DNA from 4 places in the Paraburkholderia suaedae genome. Region 1 is predicted to be linked to each of the others. Evidence: predicted binding sites of a transcription regulator. Region 1 holds the regulator's gene; each other region holds the start of a gene.
The links. The regulator LexA, encoded in region 1, represses DNA repair genes until DNA is damaged. The targets are predictions, from matches to a motif close to ACTGTATNNNNATACAGT.
Positions count from the first base shown of each region.

Region 2: a site for LexA is predicted at 2,452-2,469, ahead of imuA (translesion DNA synthesis-associated protein ImuA). Genes of this name have one in related genera too.
Region 3: a site for LexA is predicted at 2,039-2,056, ahead of ABQJ48_RS07550 (VRR-NUC domain-containing protein). Genes of this name have one in related genera too.
Region 4: a site for LexA is predicted at 2,241-2,258, ahead of recA (recombinase RecA). Genes of this name have one in related genera too.

Region 1 is NZ_JBFOAH010000001.1:707,543-712,517, reverse strand. Features, by position in the region: gene nodI (nodulation factor ABC transporter ATP-binding protein NodI) at 1-347, opposite strand, end outside; gene ABQJ48_RS03100 (universal stress protein) at 624-1,088, shown strand; gene ABQJ48_RS03095 (DUF2939 domain-containing protein) at 1,174-1,818, opposite strand; gene ABQJ48_RS03090 (hypothetical protein) at 1,982-2,326, opposite strand; gene lexA (transcriptional repressor LexA) at 2,485-3,135, opposite strand; gene ABQJ48_RS03080 (sulfate ABC transporter substrate-binding protein) at 3,451-4,500, shown strand; gene cysT (sulfate ABC transporter permease subunit CysT) at 4,660-4,975, shown strand, end outside.
Region 2 is NZ_JBFOAH010000020.1:53,995-58,969, reverse strand. Features, by position in the region: gene ABQJ48_RS24575 (DEAD/DEAH box helicase) at 1-1,665, shown strand, start outside; gene ABQJ48_RS24570 (hypothetical protein) at 1,867-2,055, opposite strand; gene ABQJ48_RS24565 (hypothetical protein) at 2,128-2,337, opposite strand; gene imuA (translesion DNA synthesis-associated protein ImuA) at 2,483-3,190, shown strand; gene ABQJ48_RS24555 (Y-family DNA polymerase) at 3,120-4,592, shown strand; gene ABQJ48_RS24550 (error-prone DNA polymerase) at 4,599-4,975, shown strand, end outside.
Region 3 is NZ_JBFOAH010000004.1:25,220-30,194, reverse strand. Features, by position in the region: gene ABQJ48_RS07555 (ATP-dependent DNA helicase) at 1-265, opposite strand, end outside; gene ABQJ48_RS07550 (VRR-NUC domain-containing protein) at 262-2,025, opposite strand; gene ABQJ48_RS07545 (LutC/YkgG family protein) at 2,143-2,727, opposite strand; gene ABQJ48_RS07540 (lactate utilization protein B) at 2,714-4,105, opposite strand; gene ABQJ48_RS07535 ((Fe-S)-binding protein) at 4,102-4,845, opposite strand.
Region 4 is NZ_JBFOAH010000006.1:156,676-161,650, forward strand. Features, by position in the region: gene ABQJ48_RS11335 (DUF2889 domain-containing protein) at 1-243, opposite strand, end outside; gene recX (recombination regulator RecX) at 360-1,076, opposite strand; gene recA (recombinase RecA) at 1,084-2,160, opposite strand; gene ABQJ48_RS11350 (response regulator) at 2,391-3,161, shown strand; gene ABQJ48_RS11355 (sensor histidine kinase) at 3,181-4,719, shown strand; gene ABQJ48_RS11360 (MFS transporter) at 4,946-4,975, shown strand, end outside.

The DNA of each region.
Region 1 (4,975 bases):
GCCGCGCGGCATTGCGCGGCGCTCAAGCCGAAGTAGCGGCCGAACACCAGGAGGTTTTCGCGCACCGTGAAATCGGGATCGAGATTGTCGAACTGCGGCACCACGCCGACCCGCGCCCGCGCGAAGCGCGCTCGGCCGGGGATCGGTTCGCCGCATAGCCGGATCCTGCCGGCGTCGGGTGCCGCGATGCCGAGCAGCATGCGCAGCGTGGTGGTTTTCCCCGCGCCGTTGGGGCCGAGCAGGCCGAAACATTCCCCGGCGTTCACATGAAACGACAGTCCGTCAACGACCGTCCTTTCGCCGTAGTTCTTTTTGACCTCCTGAAATTCAATGGCGGCTTCAGGCATAGATGTCGATCGAGGCTCCGGGAAAATGGCGGTCATTGCCCGCAAGGCCGCCTATTCTAGGCTATCGCCCGCTAACGTCGAGTGCACTCGGGCAGCGGCGGAGCCTCTTTTGCAGTGCGGCATAGGCGCGCACAAGCGTTGCCATCGATGCCCGATCCAGTGCGCACCGGACCAGGGCGCGTCAAATGCGCACTTAGCGTTTTCCATCCCTTGCCAGTTCAATTGCGGCGCACCATGATTGATTCAGACCGCGCTTTCCGCGCGAAGGAGAAAACCATGGCGAGCTACCAAAAAATCCTGCTGTGCTATGACGGCTCGCGCGAAGGCCGCAAAGCTCTGCGTTGTGGCGCCGATCTCGCATTGGATCTGAAGGCGGAAACGCACCTGCTGTCGGTAGTGGACATGCGCTCCAGTATCGCGCAAAGCGCTGGCCTGCTGACCGATGTGGCTTGCGGAAGTTTCGAAAAGACCGCGCGCGATATTCTGCAGGAAGGCGTAACCTGGCTCACCGAGCGGGGCGTGAACGCGCAAGGGCATTTCGCGTTCGGCCATCCGATCGACGAGATCGCCAATCTCGCCAACGAGTTGCATGTCGACCTGGTCGTGGTCGGGCATCGCTGCCGCACCGGCCTCTCGAGATGGTGGATGGGCGCGGGCAATACACCTTTGCTCGACCGCGTGTCGTGCAGCATTCTGGTGGCCTGTTCTTCCGCGCAGGAACAGCAGCAAGCCGCGGCTTGAGGCGGCTTGCCTTCACACACACTGATGCCCCTGCGAGCGGACGGGCCAAGGGGGCAGTCAGGTGATTGCCCGTGGTGCTCGCCGATCACTCGTTCAGATCGATTGCGGCGAGCTTCCACGTGAACGGACCTTCGCGTCTGAAAATCGCCGCGTAATGTGCAGCGGCCTCGCCGCCACGGCGGTAAGTCACCACGAACTCATTGAGGCTGCGATAACCCGCCGACGTTTGCCGTTGCACGGGAGCAGCGTTGCCGTCGGCGCTGCTGTTGGCATCGCCGGCGGCTGGCGACGCCGGTGTTTGCGCGCCCGCAACCGGTGCATTGTTAGCGGCGGGCTCTGCAGGCGGTCGCTCGCCGGGGTTGCCGCTCGGCGGCATACCGTTGAGCAAGGCCGCGACGCCGTCCGGCGTCGCATACGCATCCACCAGCGGACCGATCAGCGTCACGCCGATCATGGCGCCAATCGTGGCGAGTTTGCTGTCGTTATCTGCGCCCAGCCGACGTGACAGCAGACCGGCGATCTGCAGCTTCAGGCTGTCGCGCAACGCGGGGAAATCCACGTACTCATTGACGGTTTGCACATCGCGGGCATCGGCCGCGCGTTTGAGATTGTTCAATGCGATATACGGTGATGCGTAAGCAAAGCCCAGCACGGCGATCACCACGATCACGATCAACGTGATGATCAGCGGCCGGGTGGCGATGCCTTTGTTGCGTCCTGGAACTGTCATCAGATGGGACTCCTTATCAGGTTGGGTCTAACGTGGACCTCGGTCACGCAGAAACAATCCCATTCTAGGCAAATATCAGACGACTTAATTCAAAAATGGACGCAGTCAACGACTACGCGCGATGCATCGGGCAGCCGCTTTCGGGTTCGACACCGACAGGCACTCAAGCCTCGAATACCGCGCCATGCATATTGGCTTCGTCGGCGATGCACCGGTCGATCATGCGGCACACTGCGTCGACCGTGCCGACCATGATCAGCCGCGACGGCCCGTGATAGACCCGCACCGGCGCGCGCCGCGCCGGCTCGGCCGTGTTCAACCCCGAGTTCAACGAGACGCGCGCAAACGCCGGCAATGCAGAGGGCAGGCTCGCCGCATCGGCGGACGTGTCGAACAGCGGCGCAGTACTTGCGGCCGGGGCTTCGATCAATGAGCACGACACCAGATTGCGCAAATGGCGCAGACGGCCGAACTGGCGAAAAGGCAGCAGGCGGGCAAGGCGTTCCATGAGTCTCTCCAGGCGGTGCAGCGTTGATGCAGTTGAGTGTGGCCAAGCGATACGAGCGATACGAGCGATACGAGCGATACGAGCGATACGACCGACAGGCGAAGCGCAAGCGAAGTCCGAGCGACGCCTACGCGCCGGCCCGGCGCCGCACCTGCGGCTTAGAACTCGCCGGGTCGAATCAGCCCCACGGCGATCCCTTCCAGCGCGAAGTCGGCACTGCCGCTTTCAACGAAGATGTTCTCGTAGTCCGGGTTCTCCGCGATCAGCTCGATGCCGTTGGGCCGGCGCTTCAAGCGCTTGACCGTGACGTCGTCGCCGAGCCGGGCAATGATGATCTGGCCGTCTTTTGCTTCGCTTCTCTTTTGCACTGCGAGCAGGTCGCCGTCGAAGATCCCCGCGTCGCGCATGGAAAGCCCACGCACCTTCAGCAGGTAGTCGGGCTTGCTGGAGAACAGTGCCGGGTCGCACGCGTAGTGCTGCGAGATATGTTCCTGCGCGAGGATCGGACTACCGGCCGCGACGCGGCCGATGAGCGGCAGCGACAGTTGCATGATGCTGGCGTGCGGCAGCGTGAACTGATGCGGCGCGTCTTCCGGGCCTGCCAGCAGGCGAATGCCGCGCGACGCCCCGGCCGCCAGTTCGATCACGCCTTTGCGAGCGAGGGCGCGCAGGTGTTCTTCGGCCGAGTTAGCCGAGCTAAAGCCGAGTTCGGCGGCAATTTCGGCGCGCGTGGGAGGAAAACCGGTGCGTTCGATCGCCCGGCGGATCAGATCGAAAACCTGCTGCTGTCGTGCGGTGAGTTTTGTCATGGCCACTGTATGTATGAACAGGTGACTGTATTTTTATACAGTATTGGGCGCAATTCAAGCTTTACTTTAAGTTCGCTTCGGGGCGTGTTGCTCAAACGCCGATTCGCGGCGTCCAGACAACGGTTTTCGTGCCGCAACGCCTTACCCAGCTGCGATTACCACTTTTACGTATAAAAAAATGAAGAAACATTATTTTTAATGATGAAAGACCGTCGCTAGACTGGCCTCCGGATCGGCGCTCATGTGCACGTGACCGCGACGCAAACACCACCTCAAACGCTGCTTCAGCAGACGACCACGCGGAGAAAATCGAACATGAGCCATAAGCACACGGGGCTGGCGGGCAGAACCAGGCAACTCATCGGGGCGCTCGCGTTCGGCGCGCTCGGCACCCTCGCTACCCTGGGCGCCCTCGGCCAGGCACAGGCGGCCGACACAACGCTGCTGAACGTCTCCTACGATCCGACGCGCGAGCTCTACCAGGACGTCAACCAGGCGTTCGGCAAGCAATGGAAGGCGAAGACCGGCGAGACGGTCACGTTCAAGCAGTCGCACGGCGGCTCGGGGGCGCAGGCGCGCTCGGTGCTGGACGGCTTGCAGGCGGACGTGGTGACGCTCGCGCTCGCCTACGACATTGATGCGCTCGCCAGCAAAGGCCTGCTCGACAAAGGCTGGCAAAAGCGTCTGCCGGACAACGCGTCGCCGTATACGTCGACGATCGTGTTCCTGGTGCGCAAGGGCAACCCGAAGCACATCAAGGACTGGGACGACCTGATCAAGCCCGGTGTGTCGATCGTGACGCCCAATCCGAAGACTTCGGGCGGCGCGCGTTGGAACTATCTGGCCGCCTGGGCCTATGCCGAACATCAACCGGGCGGCAATGCGCAGAAGGCGAAGGAGTTCGTCGGCAAGTTGTACAGGAACGCCGGTGTGCTGGATTCGGGCGCACGTGGCGCGACCACCAGCTTCGTGCAGCGCGGTATCGGCGACGTGCTGATCGCCTGGGAGAACGAGGCGTTCCTGTCGCTCAAGGAGTTTGGCCCCGACAAGTTTGAAGTCGTCGCGCCGTCGGTGAGCATTCTGGCCGAACCGCCGGTCGCGGTGGTCGACAAAGTGGTCGACAGGCACGGCACGCGCAAGCTCGCCGACGCGTATCTGAACTTCCTGTACAGCGAAGAGGGCCAGGAGATCGCCGCGAAGAACTTCTACCGTCCGCGTTCGAACAAGGTGCCGGCCAACCTGACCGCGAAGTTTCCGAAGCTCAAGCTCTACACGGTCGACGATTCGTTCGGCGGCTGGAGCAACGCGCAGAAAACCCACTTTGCCGACGGCGGCGTGTTCGATTCGATCTATCAGCCACAGTAAATCTGCGCATGGGTGCCCGTACCGGGCCTCGACACCCGGCATGCGGCGCGGCAACGCGCCAGGTCCGAGCGCGCCCCTGGGCGCGCTTTTGATCAACCGGAATCGGGCAGCCGAAGATCCGTATCGCCACGCACGCATCAAACTGAAAGAGTATCCAGCATGACCACGTTGACCTTCCGAAAGCCGAGCGCGTTGCCCGGCTTTGGCCTGACACTCGGCATCACGGTGGCTTATCTGAGCCTCATTGTGCTGATCCCGCTGGCGGCGACCTTTCTCAAGACCGCGACGCTCGACTGGCATCAGTTCGTCCGCGCCGTGACGTCGCCCAGGGTGCTCGCGTCGTATCGCCTGACGTTTTTTGCCGCACTCGGCGGCGCGCTGGTCAACGCGGTGTTCGGCTTTCTGGTCGCGTGGGTGCTGGTTCGCTACACATTTCCATTCAAGCGTATCGTCGACGCGGTGGTCGATCTGCCGT
Region 2 (4,975 bases), on a different contig from region 1:
ACTGGCGTCGACTTGGTACCGCTGATGCTTGTCCAGGTGCCAAACGGCGACGATGCAATCGCTGCCGCGCATAAATATTTGACCGACACTTTGAAGTTTTCTCCGGAGTCGGTGAAAAGCCATACAGCGGCAGAGCCGGACCCAAACCTACTCGCGCTTGCACGTGACCCATCTATCGAAGTCATCATCTTCAAGATGGCCATTGCCACTGGCTTCGATGCACCGCGAGCTTTTACGCTCGCCGCCCTGCGCGGGGCTCGCGACAAGGCATTCGGTATCCAGGTCGTTGGACGCATCTTGCGCGTTCATAAGCTCTTGCAAGGCAAGATGGACGTTATTCCTCCGGTCCTGCGGTACGGCTACGTATTTTTGGCCAATAGCGAAGCTCAAGAGGGTCTTCGTACCGCTGCCACGGAAATCAATCAAATGCCCGAGCAGTTGGCTGAGGCGACGCCTTCAACGGTAGTCACGATTGTTGCTGGCCAAGCCCATGTACAGGTGGTTCATGCGGGCCAAACCTTATCTTTGTTGCCGGCCCAGGAAGAGGTCGATGGGGGTGAGGTTTCCCTTGCCGAGGTTGAGGAGAGCACCGACGGAACTGGACAGCCGTGGCGACCCGGAATGCAGACAACGCTCTTTGACACTCTCAACGCGGACGCGGGTGCTGAGAAGAGCCTCGTTGCCGGTCTGGGCTCAACATCCAAACTGGTTGAGGCATTTGAATTAGAGGCTAGCACGGCCCTATATCGTTATGCACGAATCCCGGGGGTACCTAAGGAGCTCGAAACGGAGAAGCTTCCGAAGACCGCCGACGATGTCGAGCAGCAGCTTGCAAACTACATTGACTTCACACCGGTGTTGGCGGACAGAGGGAAGATTCGGACCAAGCTTACAGAGCGAATGTCAGACGTGTTCGCGCCGGACGCGCCTGAGGATAGGGACATCTTCGCAAAGCTCTCACCGGCGGCAATCGCCGAAAAAGCTAGGCAGAGTGCCTTGTCCTTTCCTGACGCAGATAGGCGAGAACTGCTCAAGTCACTCAAAGCTCGTTTGAAAGGATGTTTGCTCGAGGGTGGCTTCGAAGTTCCGGAGTCCGAGGAAGAGCTAACCCAGCAGCTTGAGCTCATTCTCGTACGAAATGAGAGCCTCGTGCGCAACGCCTTCAAGAGGTTACGCGCGGACCAAGTTGTCGTGACAAAGGCGCACTTACCTGAAGCAATCGACAGCATCATCCCGCTTCCGCCAGCGAAGCGGGCCTCATACGGTATTTTTCCGGTCAGCCTGGGCACGGACGAAATCAAATTTGCCGAGATGCTGGACACTGCGGGTTGTGTAGAGTGGTGGCACCGAAACGTGCCAGGTGCGACATCCGCTGAGAGTGTGGGCTTGTACAGTTGGTCCGGCGGTACCGGGTTTTACCCGGATTTTGTCGTGAAGCTCAAAGACCGGAAGGAAGGGGACGGGATTGCGCTCATCGAAATAAAGGGCCGCCACTTGCTTCAGTACGAAAAGGCAAAGGCTGCTGCACGACATCCGTCTTATGGCCGGGTCTTCATGGTCGGCAGAGTGAAGCCCGAGGGTGATTTCCGTTTGTGGAGACTTACTAGCGAAGGTGAGCTTGTAGATGACGGCAAGTTCGAGTTCGTTAGGCTATATCACTCGTAAATGCGCATACCGCCTTCGTCTTAAATAGAAATGCGGGACGCGACGGGGCACTCAATGTTGAATGGTCTGTGAGTTGACTTTCGCAATGTCTGCCCCGCCGCCGCAAAGGTTTAGAAAGCCCTCTCAGCCGGGAACTGCTCTCACTTATGGGGAGACGACTCTGTCTCGTTAAGAGGGGCGCATATCCACGCACGCGCGACACTACGCAATGCCAGCAAGTTCCGCTTCCTCCTCCGTTCCGAAGGTCGCGAGGACTCCAGACACATCGACTACTTTCGTGTCACGCGTGATTGTGCCGCTTCCCGCGAACCGTTCCGGTTGCAGGATGTCTTCCTGCTGCAGGATGGCATCGCCCCACAGCGTGTACCCGCGATATTTCTCAGTTTGCATCTGTTGACCTCTTAAGGTCTCCGTACCCCTTCTGGTCAATGATTGCATCAGCTCGAGCGGCTCGACAAGTATCTACTGCCTGAGGCGCCGGGTATCGATTCCGGCCATCTTCAACGTAGCGTCAATCATTTTCAGTTCCTGACCGAAATCGAGCGCCCATTCTTCGCCGTCGCACCGCACGGTCATGCCGTTGTGCATCGAAATCAGATAACGGGCCTTGTAAAGGGCGTCGACAAGTTTCGATTCGCGTTCGGCCTCCCGAACCCATTCATCTGCTCTCATGATGGACCTCCTCTGAACACGGAAGCAGGATATGAAGCCGAGCGACGAGTGTCGCGCGGCCCCTTTTCCTCAAATAAAAGTGACAGTTCACGGCAACGAATTTGCGTGTACGATACTGTATAAATATACAGGTTTTTCATGATACATGACCAGCGCTACTGTCACGGCCGAAGAGATACACCCGTCCTTGTGGCGTGCGTCCCAGTTCGCGCGTGGCCGTGGGCGGGTCGTTGAGACCGGCTATCCAGCGTTGTCGGCTGAGCTTCCCGGCGGGGGCTGGCCGGTCGGAGCCCTTGTCGACCTGATGGTCCAGCAAGCCGGGGTCGGTGAATTGCGACTGTTGCGCCCGGCGCTCAGTGGCTCGGACAACCGCCCTGTAGCGTTTGTGCAGCCGCCGCACACCCCGGACGGACTTGGACTTAGCTACATCGGACTTTCGATTGAACAGGTGTTGCGCGTGAAAGCGCAGAAGACCGCAGATGCGCTCTGGTCGGCTGAGCAGATTCTGCGGGCAGGCAGCTGCGGTGCGCTCATCTTCTGGGCCCAATACGCGCAGGCCTCATCGCTTCGACGCCTCCATCTGGCTGCGCAGTCATCCGAGACGCTTTTCGTGATGGTCAGGCCTTTGGCTGCCGCGCAGGATTCATCGCCCGCGCTTTTGCGGCTCGCTTTAAGACCATCAGCCGACGGCCTGACCGTCGACATCGTGAAACGACGAGGGCCCGCGCGCGCAGAGCCTCTGTCGATTCCCCTACAACCAACTCCTGTACTGCTTTCCCGACATGCGCGTCTTTCTCGCCGTCCACTTGCCGAAGTTGCCGCTCGAGGTGTTCCGACCGAAGTGGTCATCTGAGCCCGTGCACGGAAGCGCAGTCCTGGAGAAAGACAAAGTGGTCATTACCGACAGCGCGGCTCGTGCAGCCGGCGTACGCCTCGGTATGAAGCGCGGCGGAGTGCTGACACTGTCGCCGGAAACGGAGATGCATGAACGCGATGCCGCGAAGGAGGCAGTGGCGCAGCGGGAGGTGGGTGTCGCCCTGATGCGCTTTTCACCTGAGGTCGCCTTGCTTGACGAAGCGACGGTCGTGGTCGAGGTCGGCGCGAGTCTGCGTCTTTTCGGCGGGCTGCTTGCATTGTGCCGGGAAGCGAAAGCGGTCCTCGGGACGCTCGGACTTACTGCGCGCATCAGCGCTGCACCCACCGGTCAGGGTGGCTGGCTGCTCGCAAAGTTCGGAAACCGGCGCGTGCTCAAGCTGGCATCGCTTGAGCAACGGCTGGCCGGTTTGCCGATGATGTCGGTTCCCGAGGTTCGTCCGTTCGGAGACTGGTTCTCGGGACTCGGCTGCGAAACCATCGCCGATGTAAGACGCCTGCCACGCGCCGGCCTGCAGCGGCGATGCGGTGAACATCTCCTTGATTCGCTCGACCGCGCGTTCGGCACCGCGCCCGAACTATTTGATTGGCTAGAACTGCCGCCGACTTTCTCCGCACGCATCGAAATGCCGGACCGGCTTGAGGATGCGGACGGTGCAGTCTTCGGCGCCCATCGACTCATCGTGCAACTGTGCGGCTGGCTTTGCGCCAAGCAGTTGGCGGTCACAGCTATTAAGCTGCTGCTGGAGCATGAACGTGGGCGCGACGCCATCGAGCCGACAACCATCGACATCGCGTTGGGCGAGCCGACGTGGAAAGAGGAGCATCTTGTCAGGCTGCTCAAGGAGCGTTTGCATCGAATTGAGCTGGCTGCACCGGTCATCGCACTGAAACTCGACGCGTCAAAAGTAGAGTCCGCGGCACCGGCTTCCGACACACTTTTTTTCCCGGAGCCCGGCGGCTCGAAGGAAGACCACGCACGCCTTCTGGAATTGCTCGTTGCGCGACTTGGTGAAGAAAATGTGCTCAGGCCTGCGCCGACGGCCGACCATCGCCCTGAGATTGCAAACCGCTGGGTTCCGGTAACGCAAAAATCAAAGCAAAAAGCTCTTCCGCTAGGTCTTCCGAGACCAACCTGGATGCTGGACAGCCCGGTACGGCTGTTGATGCGTCAGCATCGCCCCTTCTATGGTTCTCCATTGCGGATGGTGTCGCCTGGCGAACGCATCGAGGCCGGCTGGTTTGATGGTGAGCTGGTGACGCGCGACTATTTCGTTGCCCAGGCGGAAGACCAGAGTTGCTACTGGATATATCGTGAGCGTGTCAGCAGCCGCGATGTCGAAGAAGAGCAGCGGTGGTTTCTTCACGGCCTCTTCGGCTGATGCGTCATGGACACCTCCTTCAATGTGCTTCCGGCGTATGCCGAGCTTTTCTGTCTTTCGAACTTCAGCTTCCTGCATGGTGCTTCCCATGCGGAAGAGCTCTCCGAGCGCGCGGCACAGCTTGGCTATTCGGCGCTGGCCGTCACCGACGAATGTTCGCTAGCCGGTGTGGTGCGTGCGCATGTCGCCGCGAAGGAAGCGAAGCTGCCGTTCATCGTCGGCTCCTGGTTCCGATTGGTCAACGCCGATGGCTCGCCAGCATTCGGACTCATCCTGCTCGCCCAGAACCGGGAGGGATATGGCAACCTGTCTGAACTGATTACGCTCGCCCGCACCCGGGCAACCAAGGGCGAATATCGCCTGACGCCACAGGACATCTCGCG
Region 3 (4,975 bases), on a different contig from region 1:
GTTCCAGATCGCCGCGATGCGTCTTGACCTCTTCGAGACGATTGGCGGCCGGATCGTAGCCGTCCGCGCGCCCGCGCACGGTCAGCCCGCGATGTGTGCCCGTGAGCGTGATCTCGCTTTCATAGCCGGCCGCGCGCCGCCCGGCGACCGTCATATGGCCGGCCATGCCTTCGAGTGACGTCGGCGCGGGCGTGAAGCGCAGATCGAGGTCGCCGCGTCTCGCGGTGAACTCGCACATTGCACGAACGGCCACGACGTAGGTCATGCCGCCGCCCCGGTGTCGATCTCGGCGATGGTCTGCGCCACGGCTCCGGGTTCCATGAGCGCTTGTTCAGCCCACCGCACGTCGAGCACGCGTACCGGCATTCCATGCTGCGCGCAGTATGCGAGCCAGCGAATCTGATTGTCCTGCAAGCGGTCGCCGGGGCCCTTCACCTCGATCAACTCATAGCGGCGTTCGGCCGGCCAGAAGCGAATCAGGTCCGGCAAGCCCGAACGGTTGCCGCGAATATCGCGCAGCAGGCGCTCGAAGCACAGCTTCAGATGCGCGGCGGGCACACAGTCGAGCGCCATTGCGATGAGTTCCGGCGTAAGCAGTCCCCAGAAAACGAACGGCGATTGCAGCCCTGCCTTGCTATTCAGGTGCCGCAAAATCGTCTCGCGATAGAGGCCGCTATCCAGTTGCGCCAGACACGCGGCGAACGATTGCGCGCGGCGCGCGGCGAAATCCGGTGCGTGCAGATCTGCTGGCCCGCGCTGGAAAGGATGAAAAAACGCGCCCGGCAACGCCGCGAAAACCGGCTCCCAACAGAGCAAGCCGAACAGCGAGTTGATCAGCGCGTTCTCGACGTAATGCACCGGCGCAGCCTCGCAACTGAGATGATCTCGTGCGACGTATTCGACCGCTTGCGGCGTGTCGGGTTTGGGCAACACCAGCGTGCTGCGTTGGACTGGCCGGGCGGCCGGCAGGCGTGGCGCCGGTTCGCCGCGCTTGCGCCGCAACCTCGGCACCATGCGCGCGATGCGCTGCGCCTCTTCTTCGCTTTCCGGCGCGCTGGCCGCTTCCGAAGCTAGCGCGAACGCCTCGTCGAAGCGCTCGCTGCGTTCCAGCACTCGCATGCGCCGGTAACGTGCGCCGGGCCATGCGCAGCTTTCGTAAACGGCGAGCGCGGGGCTCCAATGGTGCCGGCGTTCGCAATCCTGGCCGATACGAAACAGCAATTTCGCGCGTCGCGACTGGAGCCACGGGTTCGCGGTTTCGATCGCGGCGACCGTCGCGACGAGTTCCTCGTACGCCGCCGCCGTGCCGTCGCTGGAAAGGCACGCCAGTGCCTCGCGGCACGCGTGCAGCGCGAGGTAGATGTCGATGTCCGCGCGTTGCTGAAACGCACGCGACGACGGCGCGAACGCCACCTTCTCGTACTGGAACACGCCTAGATCGGCGAGCACGAACTCCGACCAGTCTTGCTGCAAATTGCCGAAGAACATCAGGCGCAGCCGTTCACAAAGCGGCGCAATGACGACGTGAAGGACGCAATCCGTAGTCTGCGGATGCCATGCGCAAAGCGGTCGCTCTGCGTCGTTATCGCCTGGATGAAACGGCCGCAGCGTTTCCAGCAGATCCGCTTTGCGCAGGCTCCTGGCACCGGGAATCAACGCGATGGTGCGCGCGAATGTGTCCAGTAACTGCACGCGCGTGCTGAGCGCAAACAGAGCGTCTAGTGAGAGCTTCGGCCGAGTGTCGATCCAGCCGAGCGCCGCCATCGGCGCGGCCGCCTGCAACGGACAGCCAATCTCGTCGTAAGACAGCCGGCTCGCGCGAAACAGGGTGCCTTTGCGCATCAGCATGCGCACGAGCAGCGCCCGGGCTGGCTGCGGCAAGCCCACGAAAGCGTGAATGAACGCATGCTCGTGCGCGTCCATCAGATCGCGGTAACGCGTGGCGAGCCACGCCAGCGCGCGCTCGAAGTTCAGCAGGTAGTAAGGAGCGTCAGAAGGGGAATCTGACCGAGCATGGGTTGCCACGGCTTGTGCATCACCTGTATGTTTATACAGTGATGATAGCAAAGTCGGCCGCGGCGGCGGCCGGCCGGCGCTCAGCGATAAAACGCGGCACGCATCCCAACTGCAGCGGAAAATGCCTCAGGCGGCCAGCCAGACCACCGTCAACGAGCGCACGCCCTGTGCGCCGCGAATCAGCACGCCTTCGATATCGGCTGTCGCAGACGGCCCCGTGACGAGCGCCGCATAACGCGCGTCGCGGAAATCGTCGCGCCGGTAGACGTCCTGCAAGCCGTCGACCAGTTGCGCGGGATCGAGCAACACGATCAGATGCTGGACGATATAACCCAGCGCGTTGACCACGTACTCGCGTTCGCTGAACCAGACGGAGCCGGTTTCGGCCACCCCAAAGCGTGCACGCACCACGCCGACGTCGACGTCCTGCAGCGAAGCAGGCTCGGTGTCCGCCGTCAGCGCGCGCGTACCCGGCACCTGGGCGCTTGCCGATGCAATCGACACCGCATCGCCGAAGCGCTCGCGGATCAGGGCGCTCGCCTCGCCGGCAGTCGCCGCCTCGGCACAGGTGCCGCCCATCGCCTGCAATGCCGCCGTGAAACGCGCACGCAAATCGCCGCCCGGCGTGCTGAACAGCGGCACCTCCGGGCACGGCCGCGCCGACGGTTGCGCGGCGCGCACCTTCGCCAGAAAAGCCTCACGCGTTGCCATCACCGCCTCCGCGATTTTTCTTGTACCAGGCATGGAAGGTCAGCTTCGGCGCTTCCGGCAACTCGCGCTGCTTGCCCCAGATGTTGAGCGGGTTATACAGCACGAAGTTCGGCAGATGCCGCAATGCGCCGCCCATCGACGACACCGTCGCCCGATACAGCGTCGGGCTCCCCAGCAGGCGTCCGGCCATCTTCAACACTTCCTGCTTCACGAACGGCACTTCATGGCGTGCGGCGATCACCGTGCGCCATTTGTAGATCTGCTCGTGAATGTTGATTTTCACCGGACATACGTTCGTGCAGCTGCCGTTGAGCGTCGACGCGAACGGCAATGCGCTGTAGCGCTTCAGATCGAAAGTCGGATTGATGATCGCGCCGATCGGCCCCGAGTAGGTGCCGCCATACGAGAGTCCGCCGCTGCGCCGATACACGGGACAGGTATTCATGCACGCGCCGCAGCGGATGCATTTGAGCGAGTACCAGAAGTCCTCCATCGCGAGCCGCTCCGAGCGGCCATGATCGACGAGGATGAAATGCATCTCGGTGCCCGGACGCGGCGCGCGGAAATGCGACGTGTATTGCGTAATCGGCGAGCCGAGCGCGCTGCGCGAGAGCATGCGGATGAACACGCCGAGATCCGACACCCTGGGAATCAGCTTCTCGATGCCGATCGACGCGATATGCAACGGCGGCACGTTCGCGGACAGATCCGCGTTGCCCTCGTTGGTGCACACCACGACCGTGCCCGTCTGCGCCACCGCGAAATTGCAGCCGGTCATGCCGGCGGTTTTTTCACGCACGAAGTACGGGCGCGTATTCATCCGCTGGCTCTCCGCGAGATAGTGGATGTCGCTGTTCTGCGGATCGGTGCCGATGGTGCGGCCGAACAGCTCGGCAACATCGGCGCGCAGCTTATGGACGGCGGGCACCACCATGTGGCTCGGGTCCTGATGATCGAGCTGCTGGATGCGTTCGCCCAGATCGGTCTCCATCACCGCAATCCCGCGCGGTTCGAGATACTCGCGCATCTTGCATTCGTCGGTGAGCATCGACTTGCTTTTGACGAGCGTGGTCATGCCTCGCTCGGACATGATCTGGTGCACCAGCGCGTTGTGTTCCTCCGCGGTGGCTGCCCAATGTACGACCACGCCGTTGGCCTCGGCAGCCGCGGCGAACTGGTCGAGGTAATCGGCGAGGTGCGACAGCGTATGTTCCTTGATACCCGAGGCGAGTTCGCGCAACGTCTCCCATTCGGCGATGCCATGCGCCTGCGCGTCGCGCTTCTCGCGCAAATCCCACAGACGTTTGTCGTGAAACGCGACATGCTCCGTCTTCTTGATGAAAGCGCCCGCGGCTTTCGCGTGGTCGATGCGGCTCATGCGCGTGCTCCGTTGAGGACCTGCGCGATATGAATGAAGCGCGCGTCGGCCTTCATGCGTTCCGCGCAGCCTTGCTGGTGCATCAGGCACGACATGTCGCCCGACACGATGTATTCGGCGCCCGCATTCAGATGGTCGCGCACCTTGTCCTGCCCCATGCGCACCGACACGGGTTCTTCCGTGACCGAGAACGTGCCGCCGAAACCGCAGCATTCGTCGGGCCTGGCCGGCTTGACGAACTCGATACCCTTCACGCGTTCGAGCAATGCACGCGGCTTCGAAAATGGTGCGCCCGCGATCTCGGACACCGATGCTTCCTTCAGATGACGCAGCGCGCTGCAACTGTTGTGCAAGCCGACGCGATGCGGAAACTCGGCCCACGGAAATTCGCGCGCGTCGACCACGTCGTGCAGAAACTCGACCAGTTCATATGCGCTCGCGCGGACTTTCTTCACTTCGCTCGTCTGTTCGATGGCGGTGAGATGCTCGCGGACATGATGAATGCAACTCGCGGAGGGTCCGACGATGTAGTCGTAGCCCGCGAAATTGCGCGCGAACACGCGCTCGGCGCCGGCTGCGTCGGCATGCGCGCCACTGTTGGCCATCGGCTGGCCGCAGCAGGTTTGCTCCTGCGGATAGTCGACCTCGATGCCGAAGCGTTCGAGCAATTCGAGCGTCGCGATTCCCACTTCGGGGTAGAACGCGTCGATGAAGCACGGTATGAACAGGGCGACTTTCATAGGCTCTTTGAAAAAAAATCGGCGAGCGGGGATTCGCCTACTCTACTGCGGAACCGGGCGCCAAGGCGATCAGGGCTTGCATCAGCCCGGGCGCTTCCGCGCAAGTTTTTTTTGACGGCTGGGCCAGCTT
Region 4 (4,975 bases), on a different contig from region 1:
GACCCAGTCGGACGACGCCTCGGCGTCGACGACATTGAGCGAGCGATCGATGGTGATGCGAAGCCAGAGTTCATGGATCGGCTGACCATTGGGCCGGACGCCCGACGCAAGCTTGACGTCACGCGGTTTTTCGTCGGTCAAGCACGCTTCGATATCCCACAGACCATCTGCTCGCTCATAGGCTTCCGCTCTGATTGCGCGACGATGACGCAACTGACGGGACACGGGCGATGAAAGCGGCATACGCGAAGGAAAGGCCGGATTGGAAAACCCACGAATTTTAGCATACTGGATACTTCGGACCGGTTTGCACGCGTAACAGCAATTGGCGACCTATGCGCCCAGCGGACGTTGCGCCGCTAATCGCCGCTTTCAGTCTCGTCGATGTCTTTTAGGATTTTGCCGATCGTCCCGCCCGAGAAACCACGCGACGCGAGAAAGCGCGTCTGCTTCGCCCGCTCCAACGGCGTTTCTGGAAGCTGGCCGAACTTCTTGCGCCAGACAGCCCGAGCGCGCGTGAGTTCGGTGTCACGCAATTGCGCTTTGGCCTCTTCGACGAGTGTCTGATCCACCGCGTGCTGCTTCAGTTCGCCGATGATCCGGCTCGTGCCCAGTCGCGATGAGCGCCGGTGAATCAAACTTTCCGCGAAACGTGAGTCGGATAGCCAATTCTCGGCCTGCAGTGCGTCGAGTACCGCGTCTAGCGAATCGGTTTCCTCGACGAATGGCTTCAGTTTGCGTGCGAGCTCCGCGCGACTGTATTCACGGCGAGACAGATAGCCGAGCGCGCGTCCTTTAAGCGAGCGTGCCGGGCGTTGGGCGCTTTTGGCTTCGTCCTGCCCTGGCGTCGCTTCGCCGGGCGTGCGACGCGAACGGCTATAGGTGGTCGCGGAAGCATCCGGGGCGCCAAGCGCCGACGATTCAGACCGTGTGCCGTGCGGGGCACGGCCCGCGGCACGATCGTGTGCGTCGAACGATTCGAACGGATCTAGCGGGTCGAACGAATGGTCGTCTTCATTACGCGGGCCGTCCGCGTGACCTCTTGCGTTGGACAACGGCCGGCCCTTGCGCATCACGTGAGGGTTACTCTTCTTCGTCCGCGACTTCTGCGCCTGCGCCGGTCACTGCCTCGGCCATGGCATTGACGCCCAGCGATTCGCGGATACGGTTTTCGATCTCACGAGCGATGTCCGGATTCTCGCGCAGGAACTCACGCGCGTTGTCCTTGCCTTGACCGATCCGTTCACCGCTATAGCTGTACCACGCGCCGGCCTTGTCGACGATCTTTGCCTGCACACCGAGGTCGATGATCTCGCCCTGACGCGAAATGCCTTCCCCGTACAGAATGTCGAAAATCGCTTCGCGGAACGGTGGTGCCACCTTGTTCTTGACAACTTTCACACGCGTTTCATTGCCGATCACTTCGTCGTTCTTCTTGATCGAACCGATCCGGCGAATGTCCAGACGAACCGACGCGTAGAACTTCAGCGCATTGCCGCCGGTGGTGGTTTCCGGGTTGCCGAACATCACGCCGATCTTCATGCGGATCTGGTTGATGAAGATCACAAGGCAGTTCGTGCGCTTGATCGTACCGGTGAGTTTGCGCAGCGCCTGCGACATGAGACGCGCTTGCAGACCCGGCAGCGAGTCGCCCATTTCGCCTTCGATTTCCGCCTTAGGCACGAGCGCCGCGACGGAGTCGATCACGATCATGTCGATCGAACCCGAGCGCACCAGTGCGTCGGCGATTTCGAGCGCCTGTTCGCCGGTGTCGGGCTGCGAAACCAGCAGGTCGTTCACGTTCACGCCGAGCTTGCCCGCGTACTGGATGTCCAGCGCGTGCTCCGCGTCGATGAACGCCGCCGTGCCACCGATCTTCTGCATTTCGGCGATGACTTGCAGCGTCAACGTGGTTTTACCGGACGATTCCGGGCCATAAATTTCGACGACACGGCCACGCGGCAAGCCGCCGACGCCCAGTGCGATGTCGAGACCCAGCGATCCGGTTGAGACAACCTGGATGTCTTCGACTGCCTCACCTGCGCCGAGCCGCATGACCGACCCTTTGCCGAACTGCTTTTCGATCTGCGCGAGCGCGGCAGCCAGCGCCTTGCTCTTTTCAGCCGTCAGTCCAGCCGAGCCTTTCTTGCTTTCTTCCATGAATCGTCCTTTGCTATGATGAACGGCGTCTGAGGCAGATGCGCCGTCCACTTTTAGCGGACAGCACACGAAACCCAGACACTGTATAAAAAAACAGTGGTTTTGGCAAGTGCGATTCTCATGCGAACGCGCATTTTTACCGTCGCGCTGCCCAAATCACCCACAATATTTTCCGGAGACCGCTGTGCGCCGCAGACCTCTCGGTGCCGGCAAGGCCAGGCTGGCGCATCATGCGAATTCTGATTGCCGAAGACGACAGCATACTCGCGGACGGTCTGGTTCGATCACTCCGCCAATCGGCCTATGCCGTGGATCACGTGAAGAGCGGCGTGGAAGCCGACACCGCGTTGTCAATGCAGACGTTCGACCTATTGATCCTCGATCTCGGCCTGCCGCGCATGTCCGGGCTCGAGGTGCTGCGCCGTCTGCGCGCGCGCAATTCCAACTTGCCGGTGTTGATCCTGACCGCCGCCGATAGCGTCGACGAACGCGTCAAGGGACTCGACCTCGGCGCGGACGACTACATGGCCAAACCGTTCGCGCTGAACGAGCTCGAAGCACGTGTGCGCGCGCTGACCCGGCGCGGCGCGGGGGGCGGCCCCACGGTCGTGCGGCACGGCTCGCTGTCGTTCGACCAGGTCGGCCGGATCGCCCTTGTGAACGACCAGGTGATCGATCTGTCGGCGCGCGAACTCGGTTTGCTCGAAGTGCTGCTGCAAAGGATCGGCCGGCTCGTCTCGAAGGAACAGCTGGTCGATCATTTGTGTGAATGGGGCGAGGAAGTCAGCAACAATGCGATCGAGGTCTACGTGCACCGCCTGCGCAAGAAGATCGAGCCGAGCGGCGTGCGTATCGTCACCGTGCGCGGCCTCGGCTACTGTCTCGAAAAGGCGCCCGCGAATGCAAATGCCGGCGCGAACGCGGCAGCCACGCCGGCTCGCGCCGAGCCCGCGCCGTCCGCCTCGTCGCCGGCCGGCGCGACGCCCAGGACTCACCCGTAAATAGAGGAAGAGGACGCCTATGTCCGCACGCGCAGATCGCGCCACGGCGCACGCGGCGGACCTCGACGAAGCGCGCGACGAGCGCTACGCCAATCCGTTCGCTCCGCCCGACGAAACCGAAGCCGCCGCTCAGGCGCGGCCCCGCTCGCTATTCGGCGAGATTCTCGACTGGATGCTCGCGCCGCTGCTACTGCTCTGGCCGATGAGCCTCGCGGTCACCTATCTGGTCGCCAAGTCGATCGCGAACGGCCCGTTCGACCGTGCGCTCGAAACCGATGCCTACGTGCTCGCCCGCCAGATTCATCCGGTCAACGGCGTGGCGGAGCTGTCGCTGCCCGATTCCGCCCGCGACTTTCTGCGCGCCGATAACGTCGACAGCGTGTTCTACCAGGTGCTCGGCACGCGTGGCGAACTGGTAAGCGGCGAGCGCGACATGCCGTTGCCGCATGAAGACGATCGGCCGCAGCCGGGCCTCGTCGAATTCCGCGACGACATGCTGCGCGGCAACGATATCCGCATCGCCTATACGACCGTCGAATTCCCGCCGACGCCGGGCGCGCAGCCCGTGCTCGTGCAGGTCGCGGAAACGCTCGACAAGCGCAGCCAGCTTGCCAACGACATCATCAAGGGCGTGATCCTGCCGCAGTTCGTGATCCTGCCGCTCGCGATCCTGCTGGTGTGGTTCGGGCTGTCGCGCGGCCTCGCGCCGCTGCACGCGCTGCAGGCTCACATTCGCGCGCGGCGTCCGGACGATCTGTCGCCGCTCGAGGCGCGCCGCGCGCCGCCGGAAATCGAGCCGCTCGTGACGTCCTTCAACGATCTGCTCACACGGCTCGAGCAGAACATGGAACTGCAGAAGCGTTTTATCGCCGATGCCGCGCATCAGATGAAAACGCCGCTTGCCGGGCTCCGCACTCAGGCTGAACTGGCGTTGCGTCAGGATGTGTCCGAGGAAGTGCACCGCTCGCTCGAACAGATCGCGACCAGCTCGGAACATGCCGCGCGGCTCGTCACGCAGTTGCTCGCGCTGGCGCGCGCGGAAAACCGCATGTCGGGACAGATCTTCACGCCGGTCGAAGTCGGCGACGTCGCCCGCAGCGCGGTGCGCGACTGGGTGCAAGCCGCGCTCGCCAAACAGATGGATCTGGGCTATGAGGCCCCCGACGAACCGGTGGAGGTCAACGGCAACCCGGTGATGCTGCGTGAAATGCTGTCCAACCTGATCGACAACGCCATCCGCTACACGCCGCCAGGCGGGCGTATCACTGTGAGAGTGAGGCACGATGCGGCGGCGCGGCTCGTCCATCTTGAAGTCGAGGACACGGGCCTGGGCATTCCGGTCGCCGAACGCTCGCGGGTGGTCGAGCGGTTCTACCGGATTCTCGGCCGTGAAGGCGACGGCAGCGGGCTCGGACTGTCGATCGTTCGCGAAATCGCGACCATGCACGGCGGCGAGTTGACGATCGACGATAACGTATATCAGCTCTCGCCCCCGTTGGCGGGGACGCTTGTGCGGGTCAGTTTTCGTGTGCATGAGCCCGACGGGGACTTACCCTAACGCGGCTCCAGCCGCCAAATCGGTGGAGCGCTATTCTGGGATAGATGCACACCAGTTGGCAGAGTTTCGCATCATTTTGCGCATTGTTCGCCGAACTTATCCGAAGTTCAGCGCTCCGTTATTCACTCTGCCATGTCAGTACACCGTAAGTTTCCACTCCAATAATCGGTTGCACGTGAACGCCTCGGCTGGCGATCCGCGTGCATATCAATATTGGAGACGACATATGGCTACCGTAGGCGGGCAAATCTCGCAC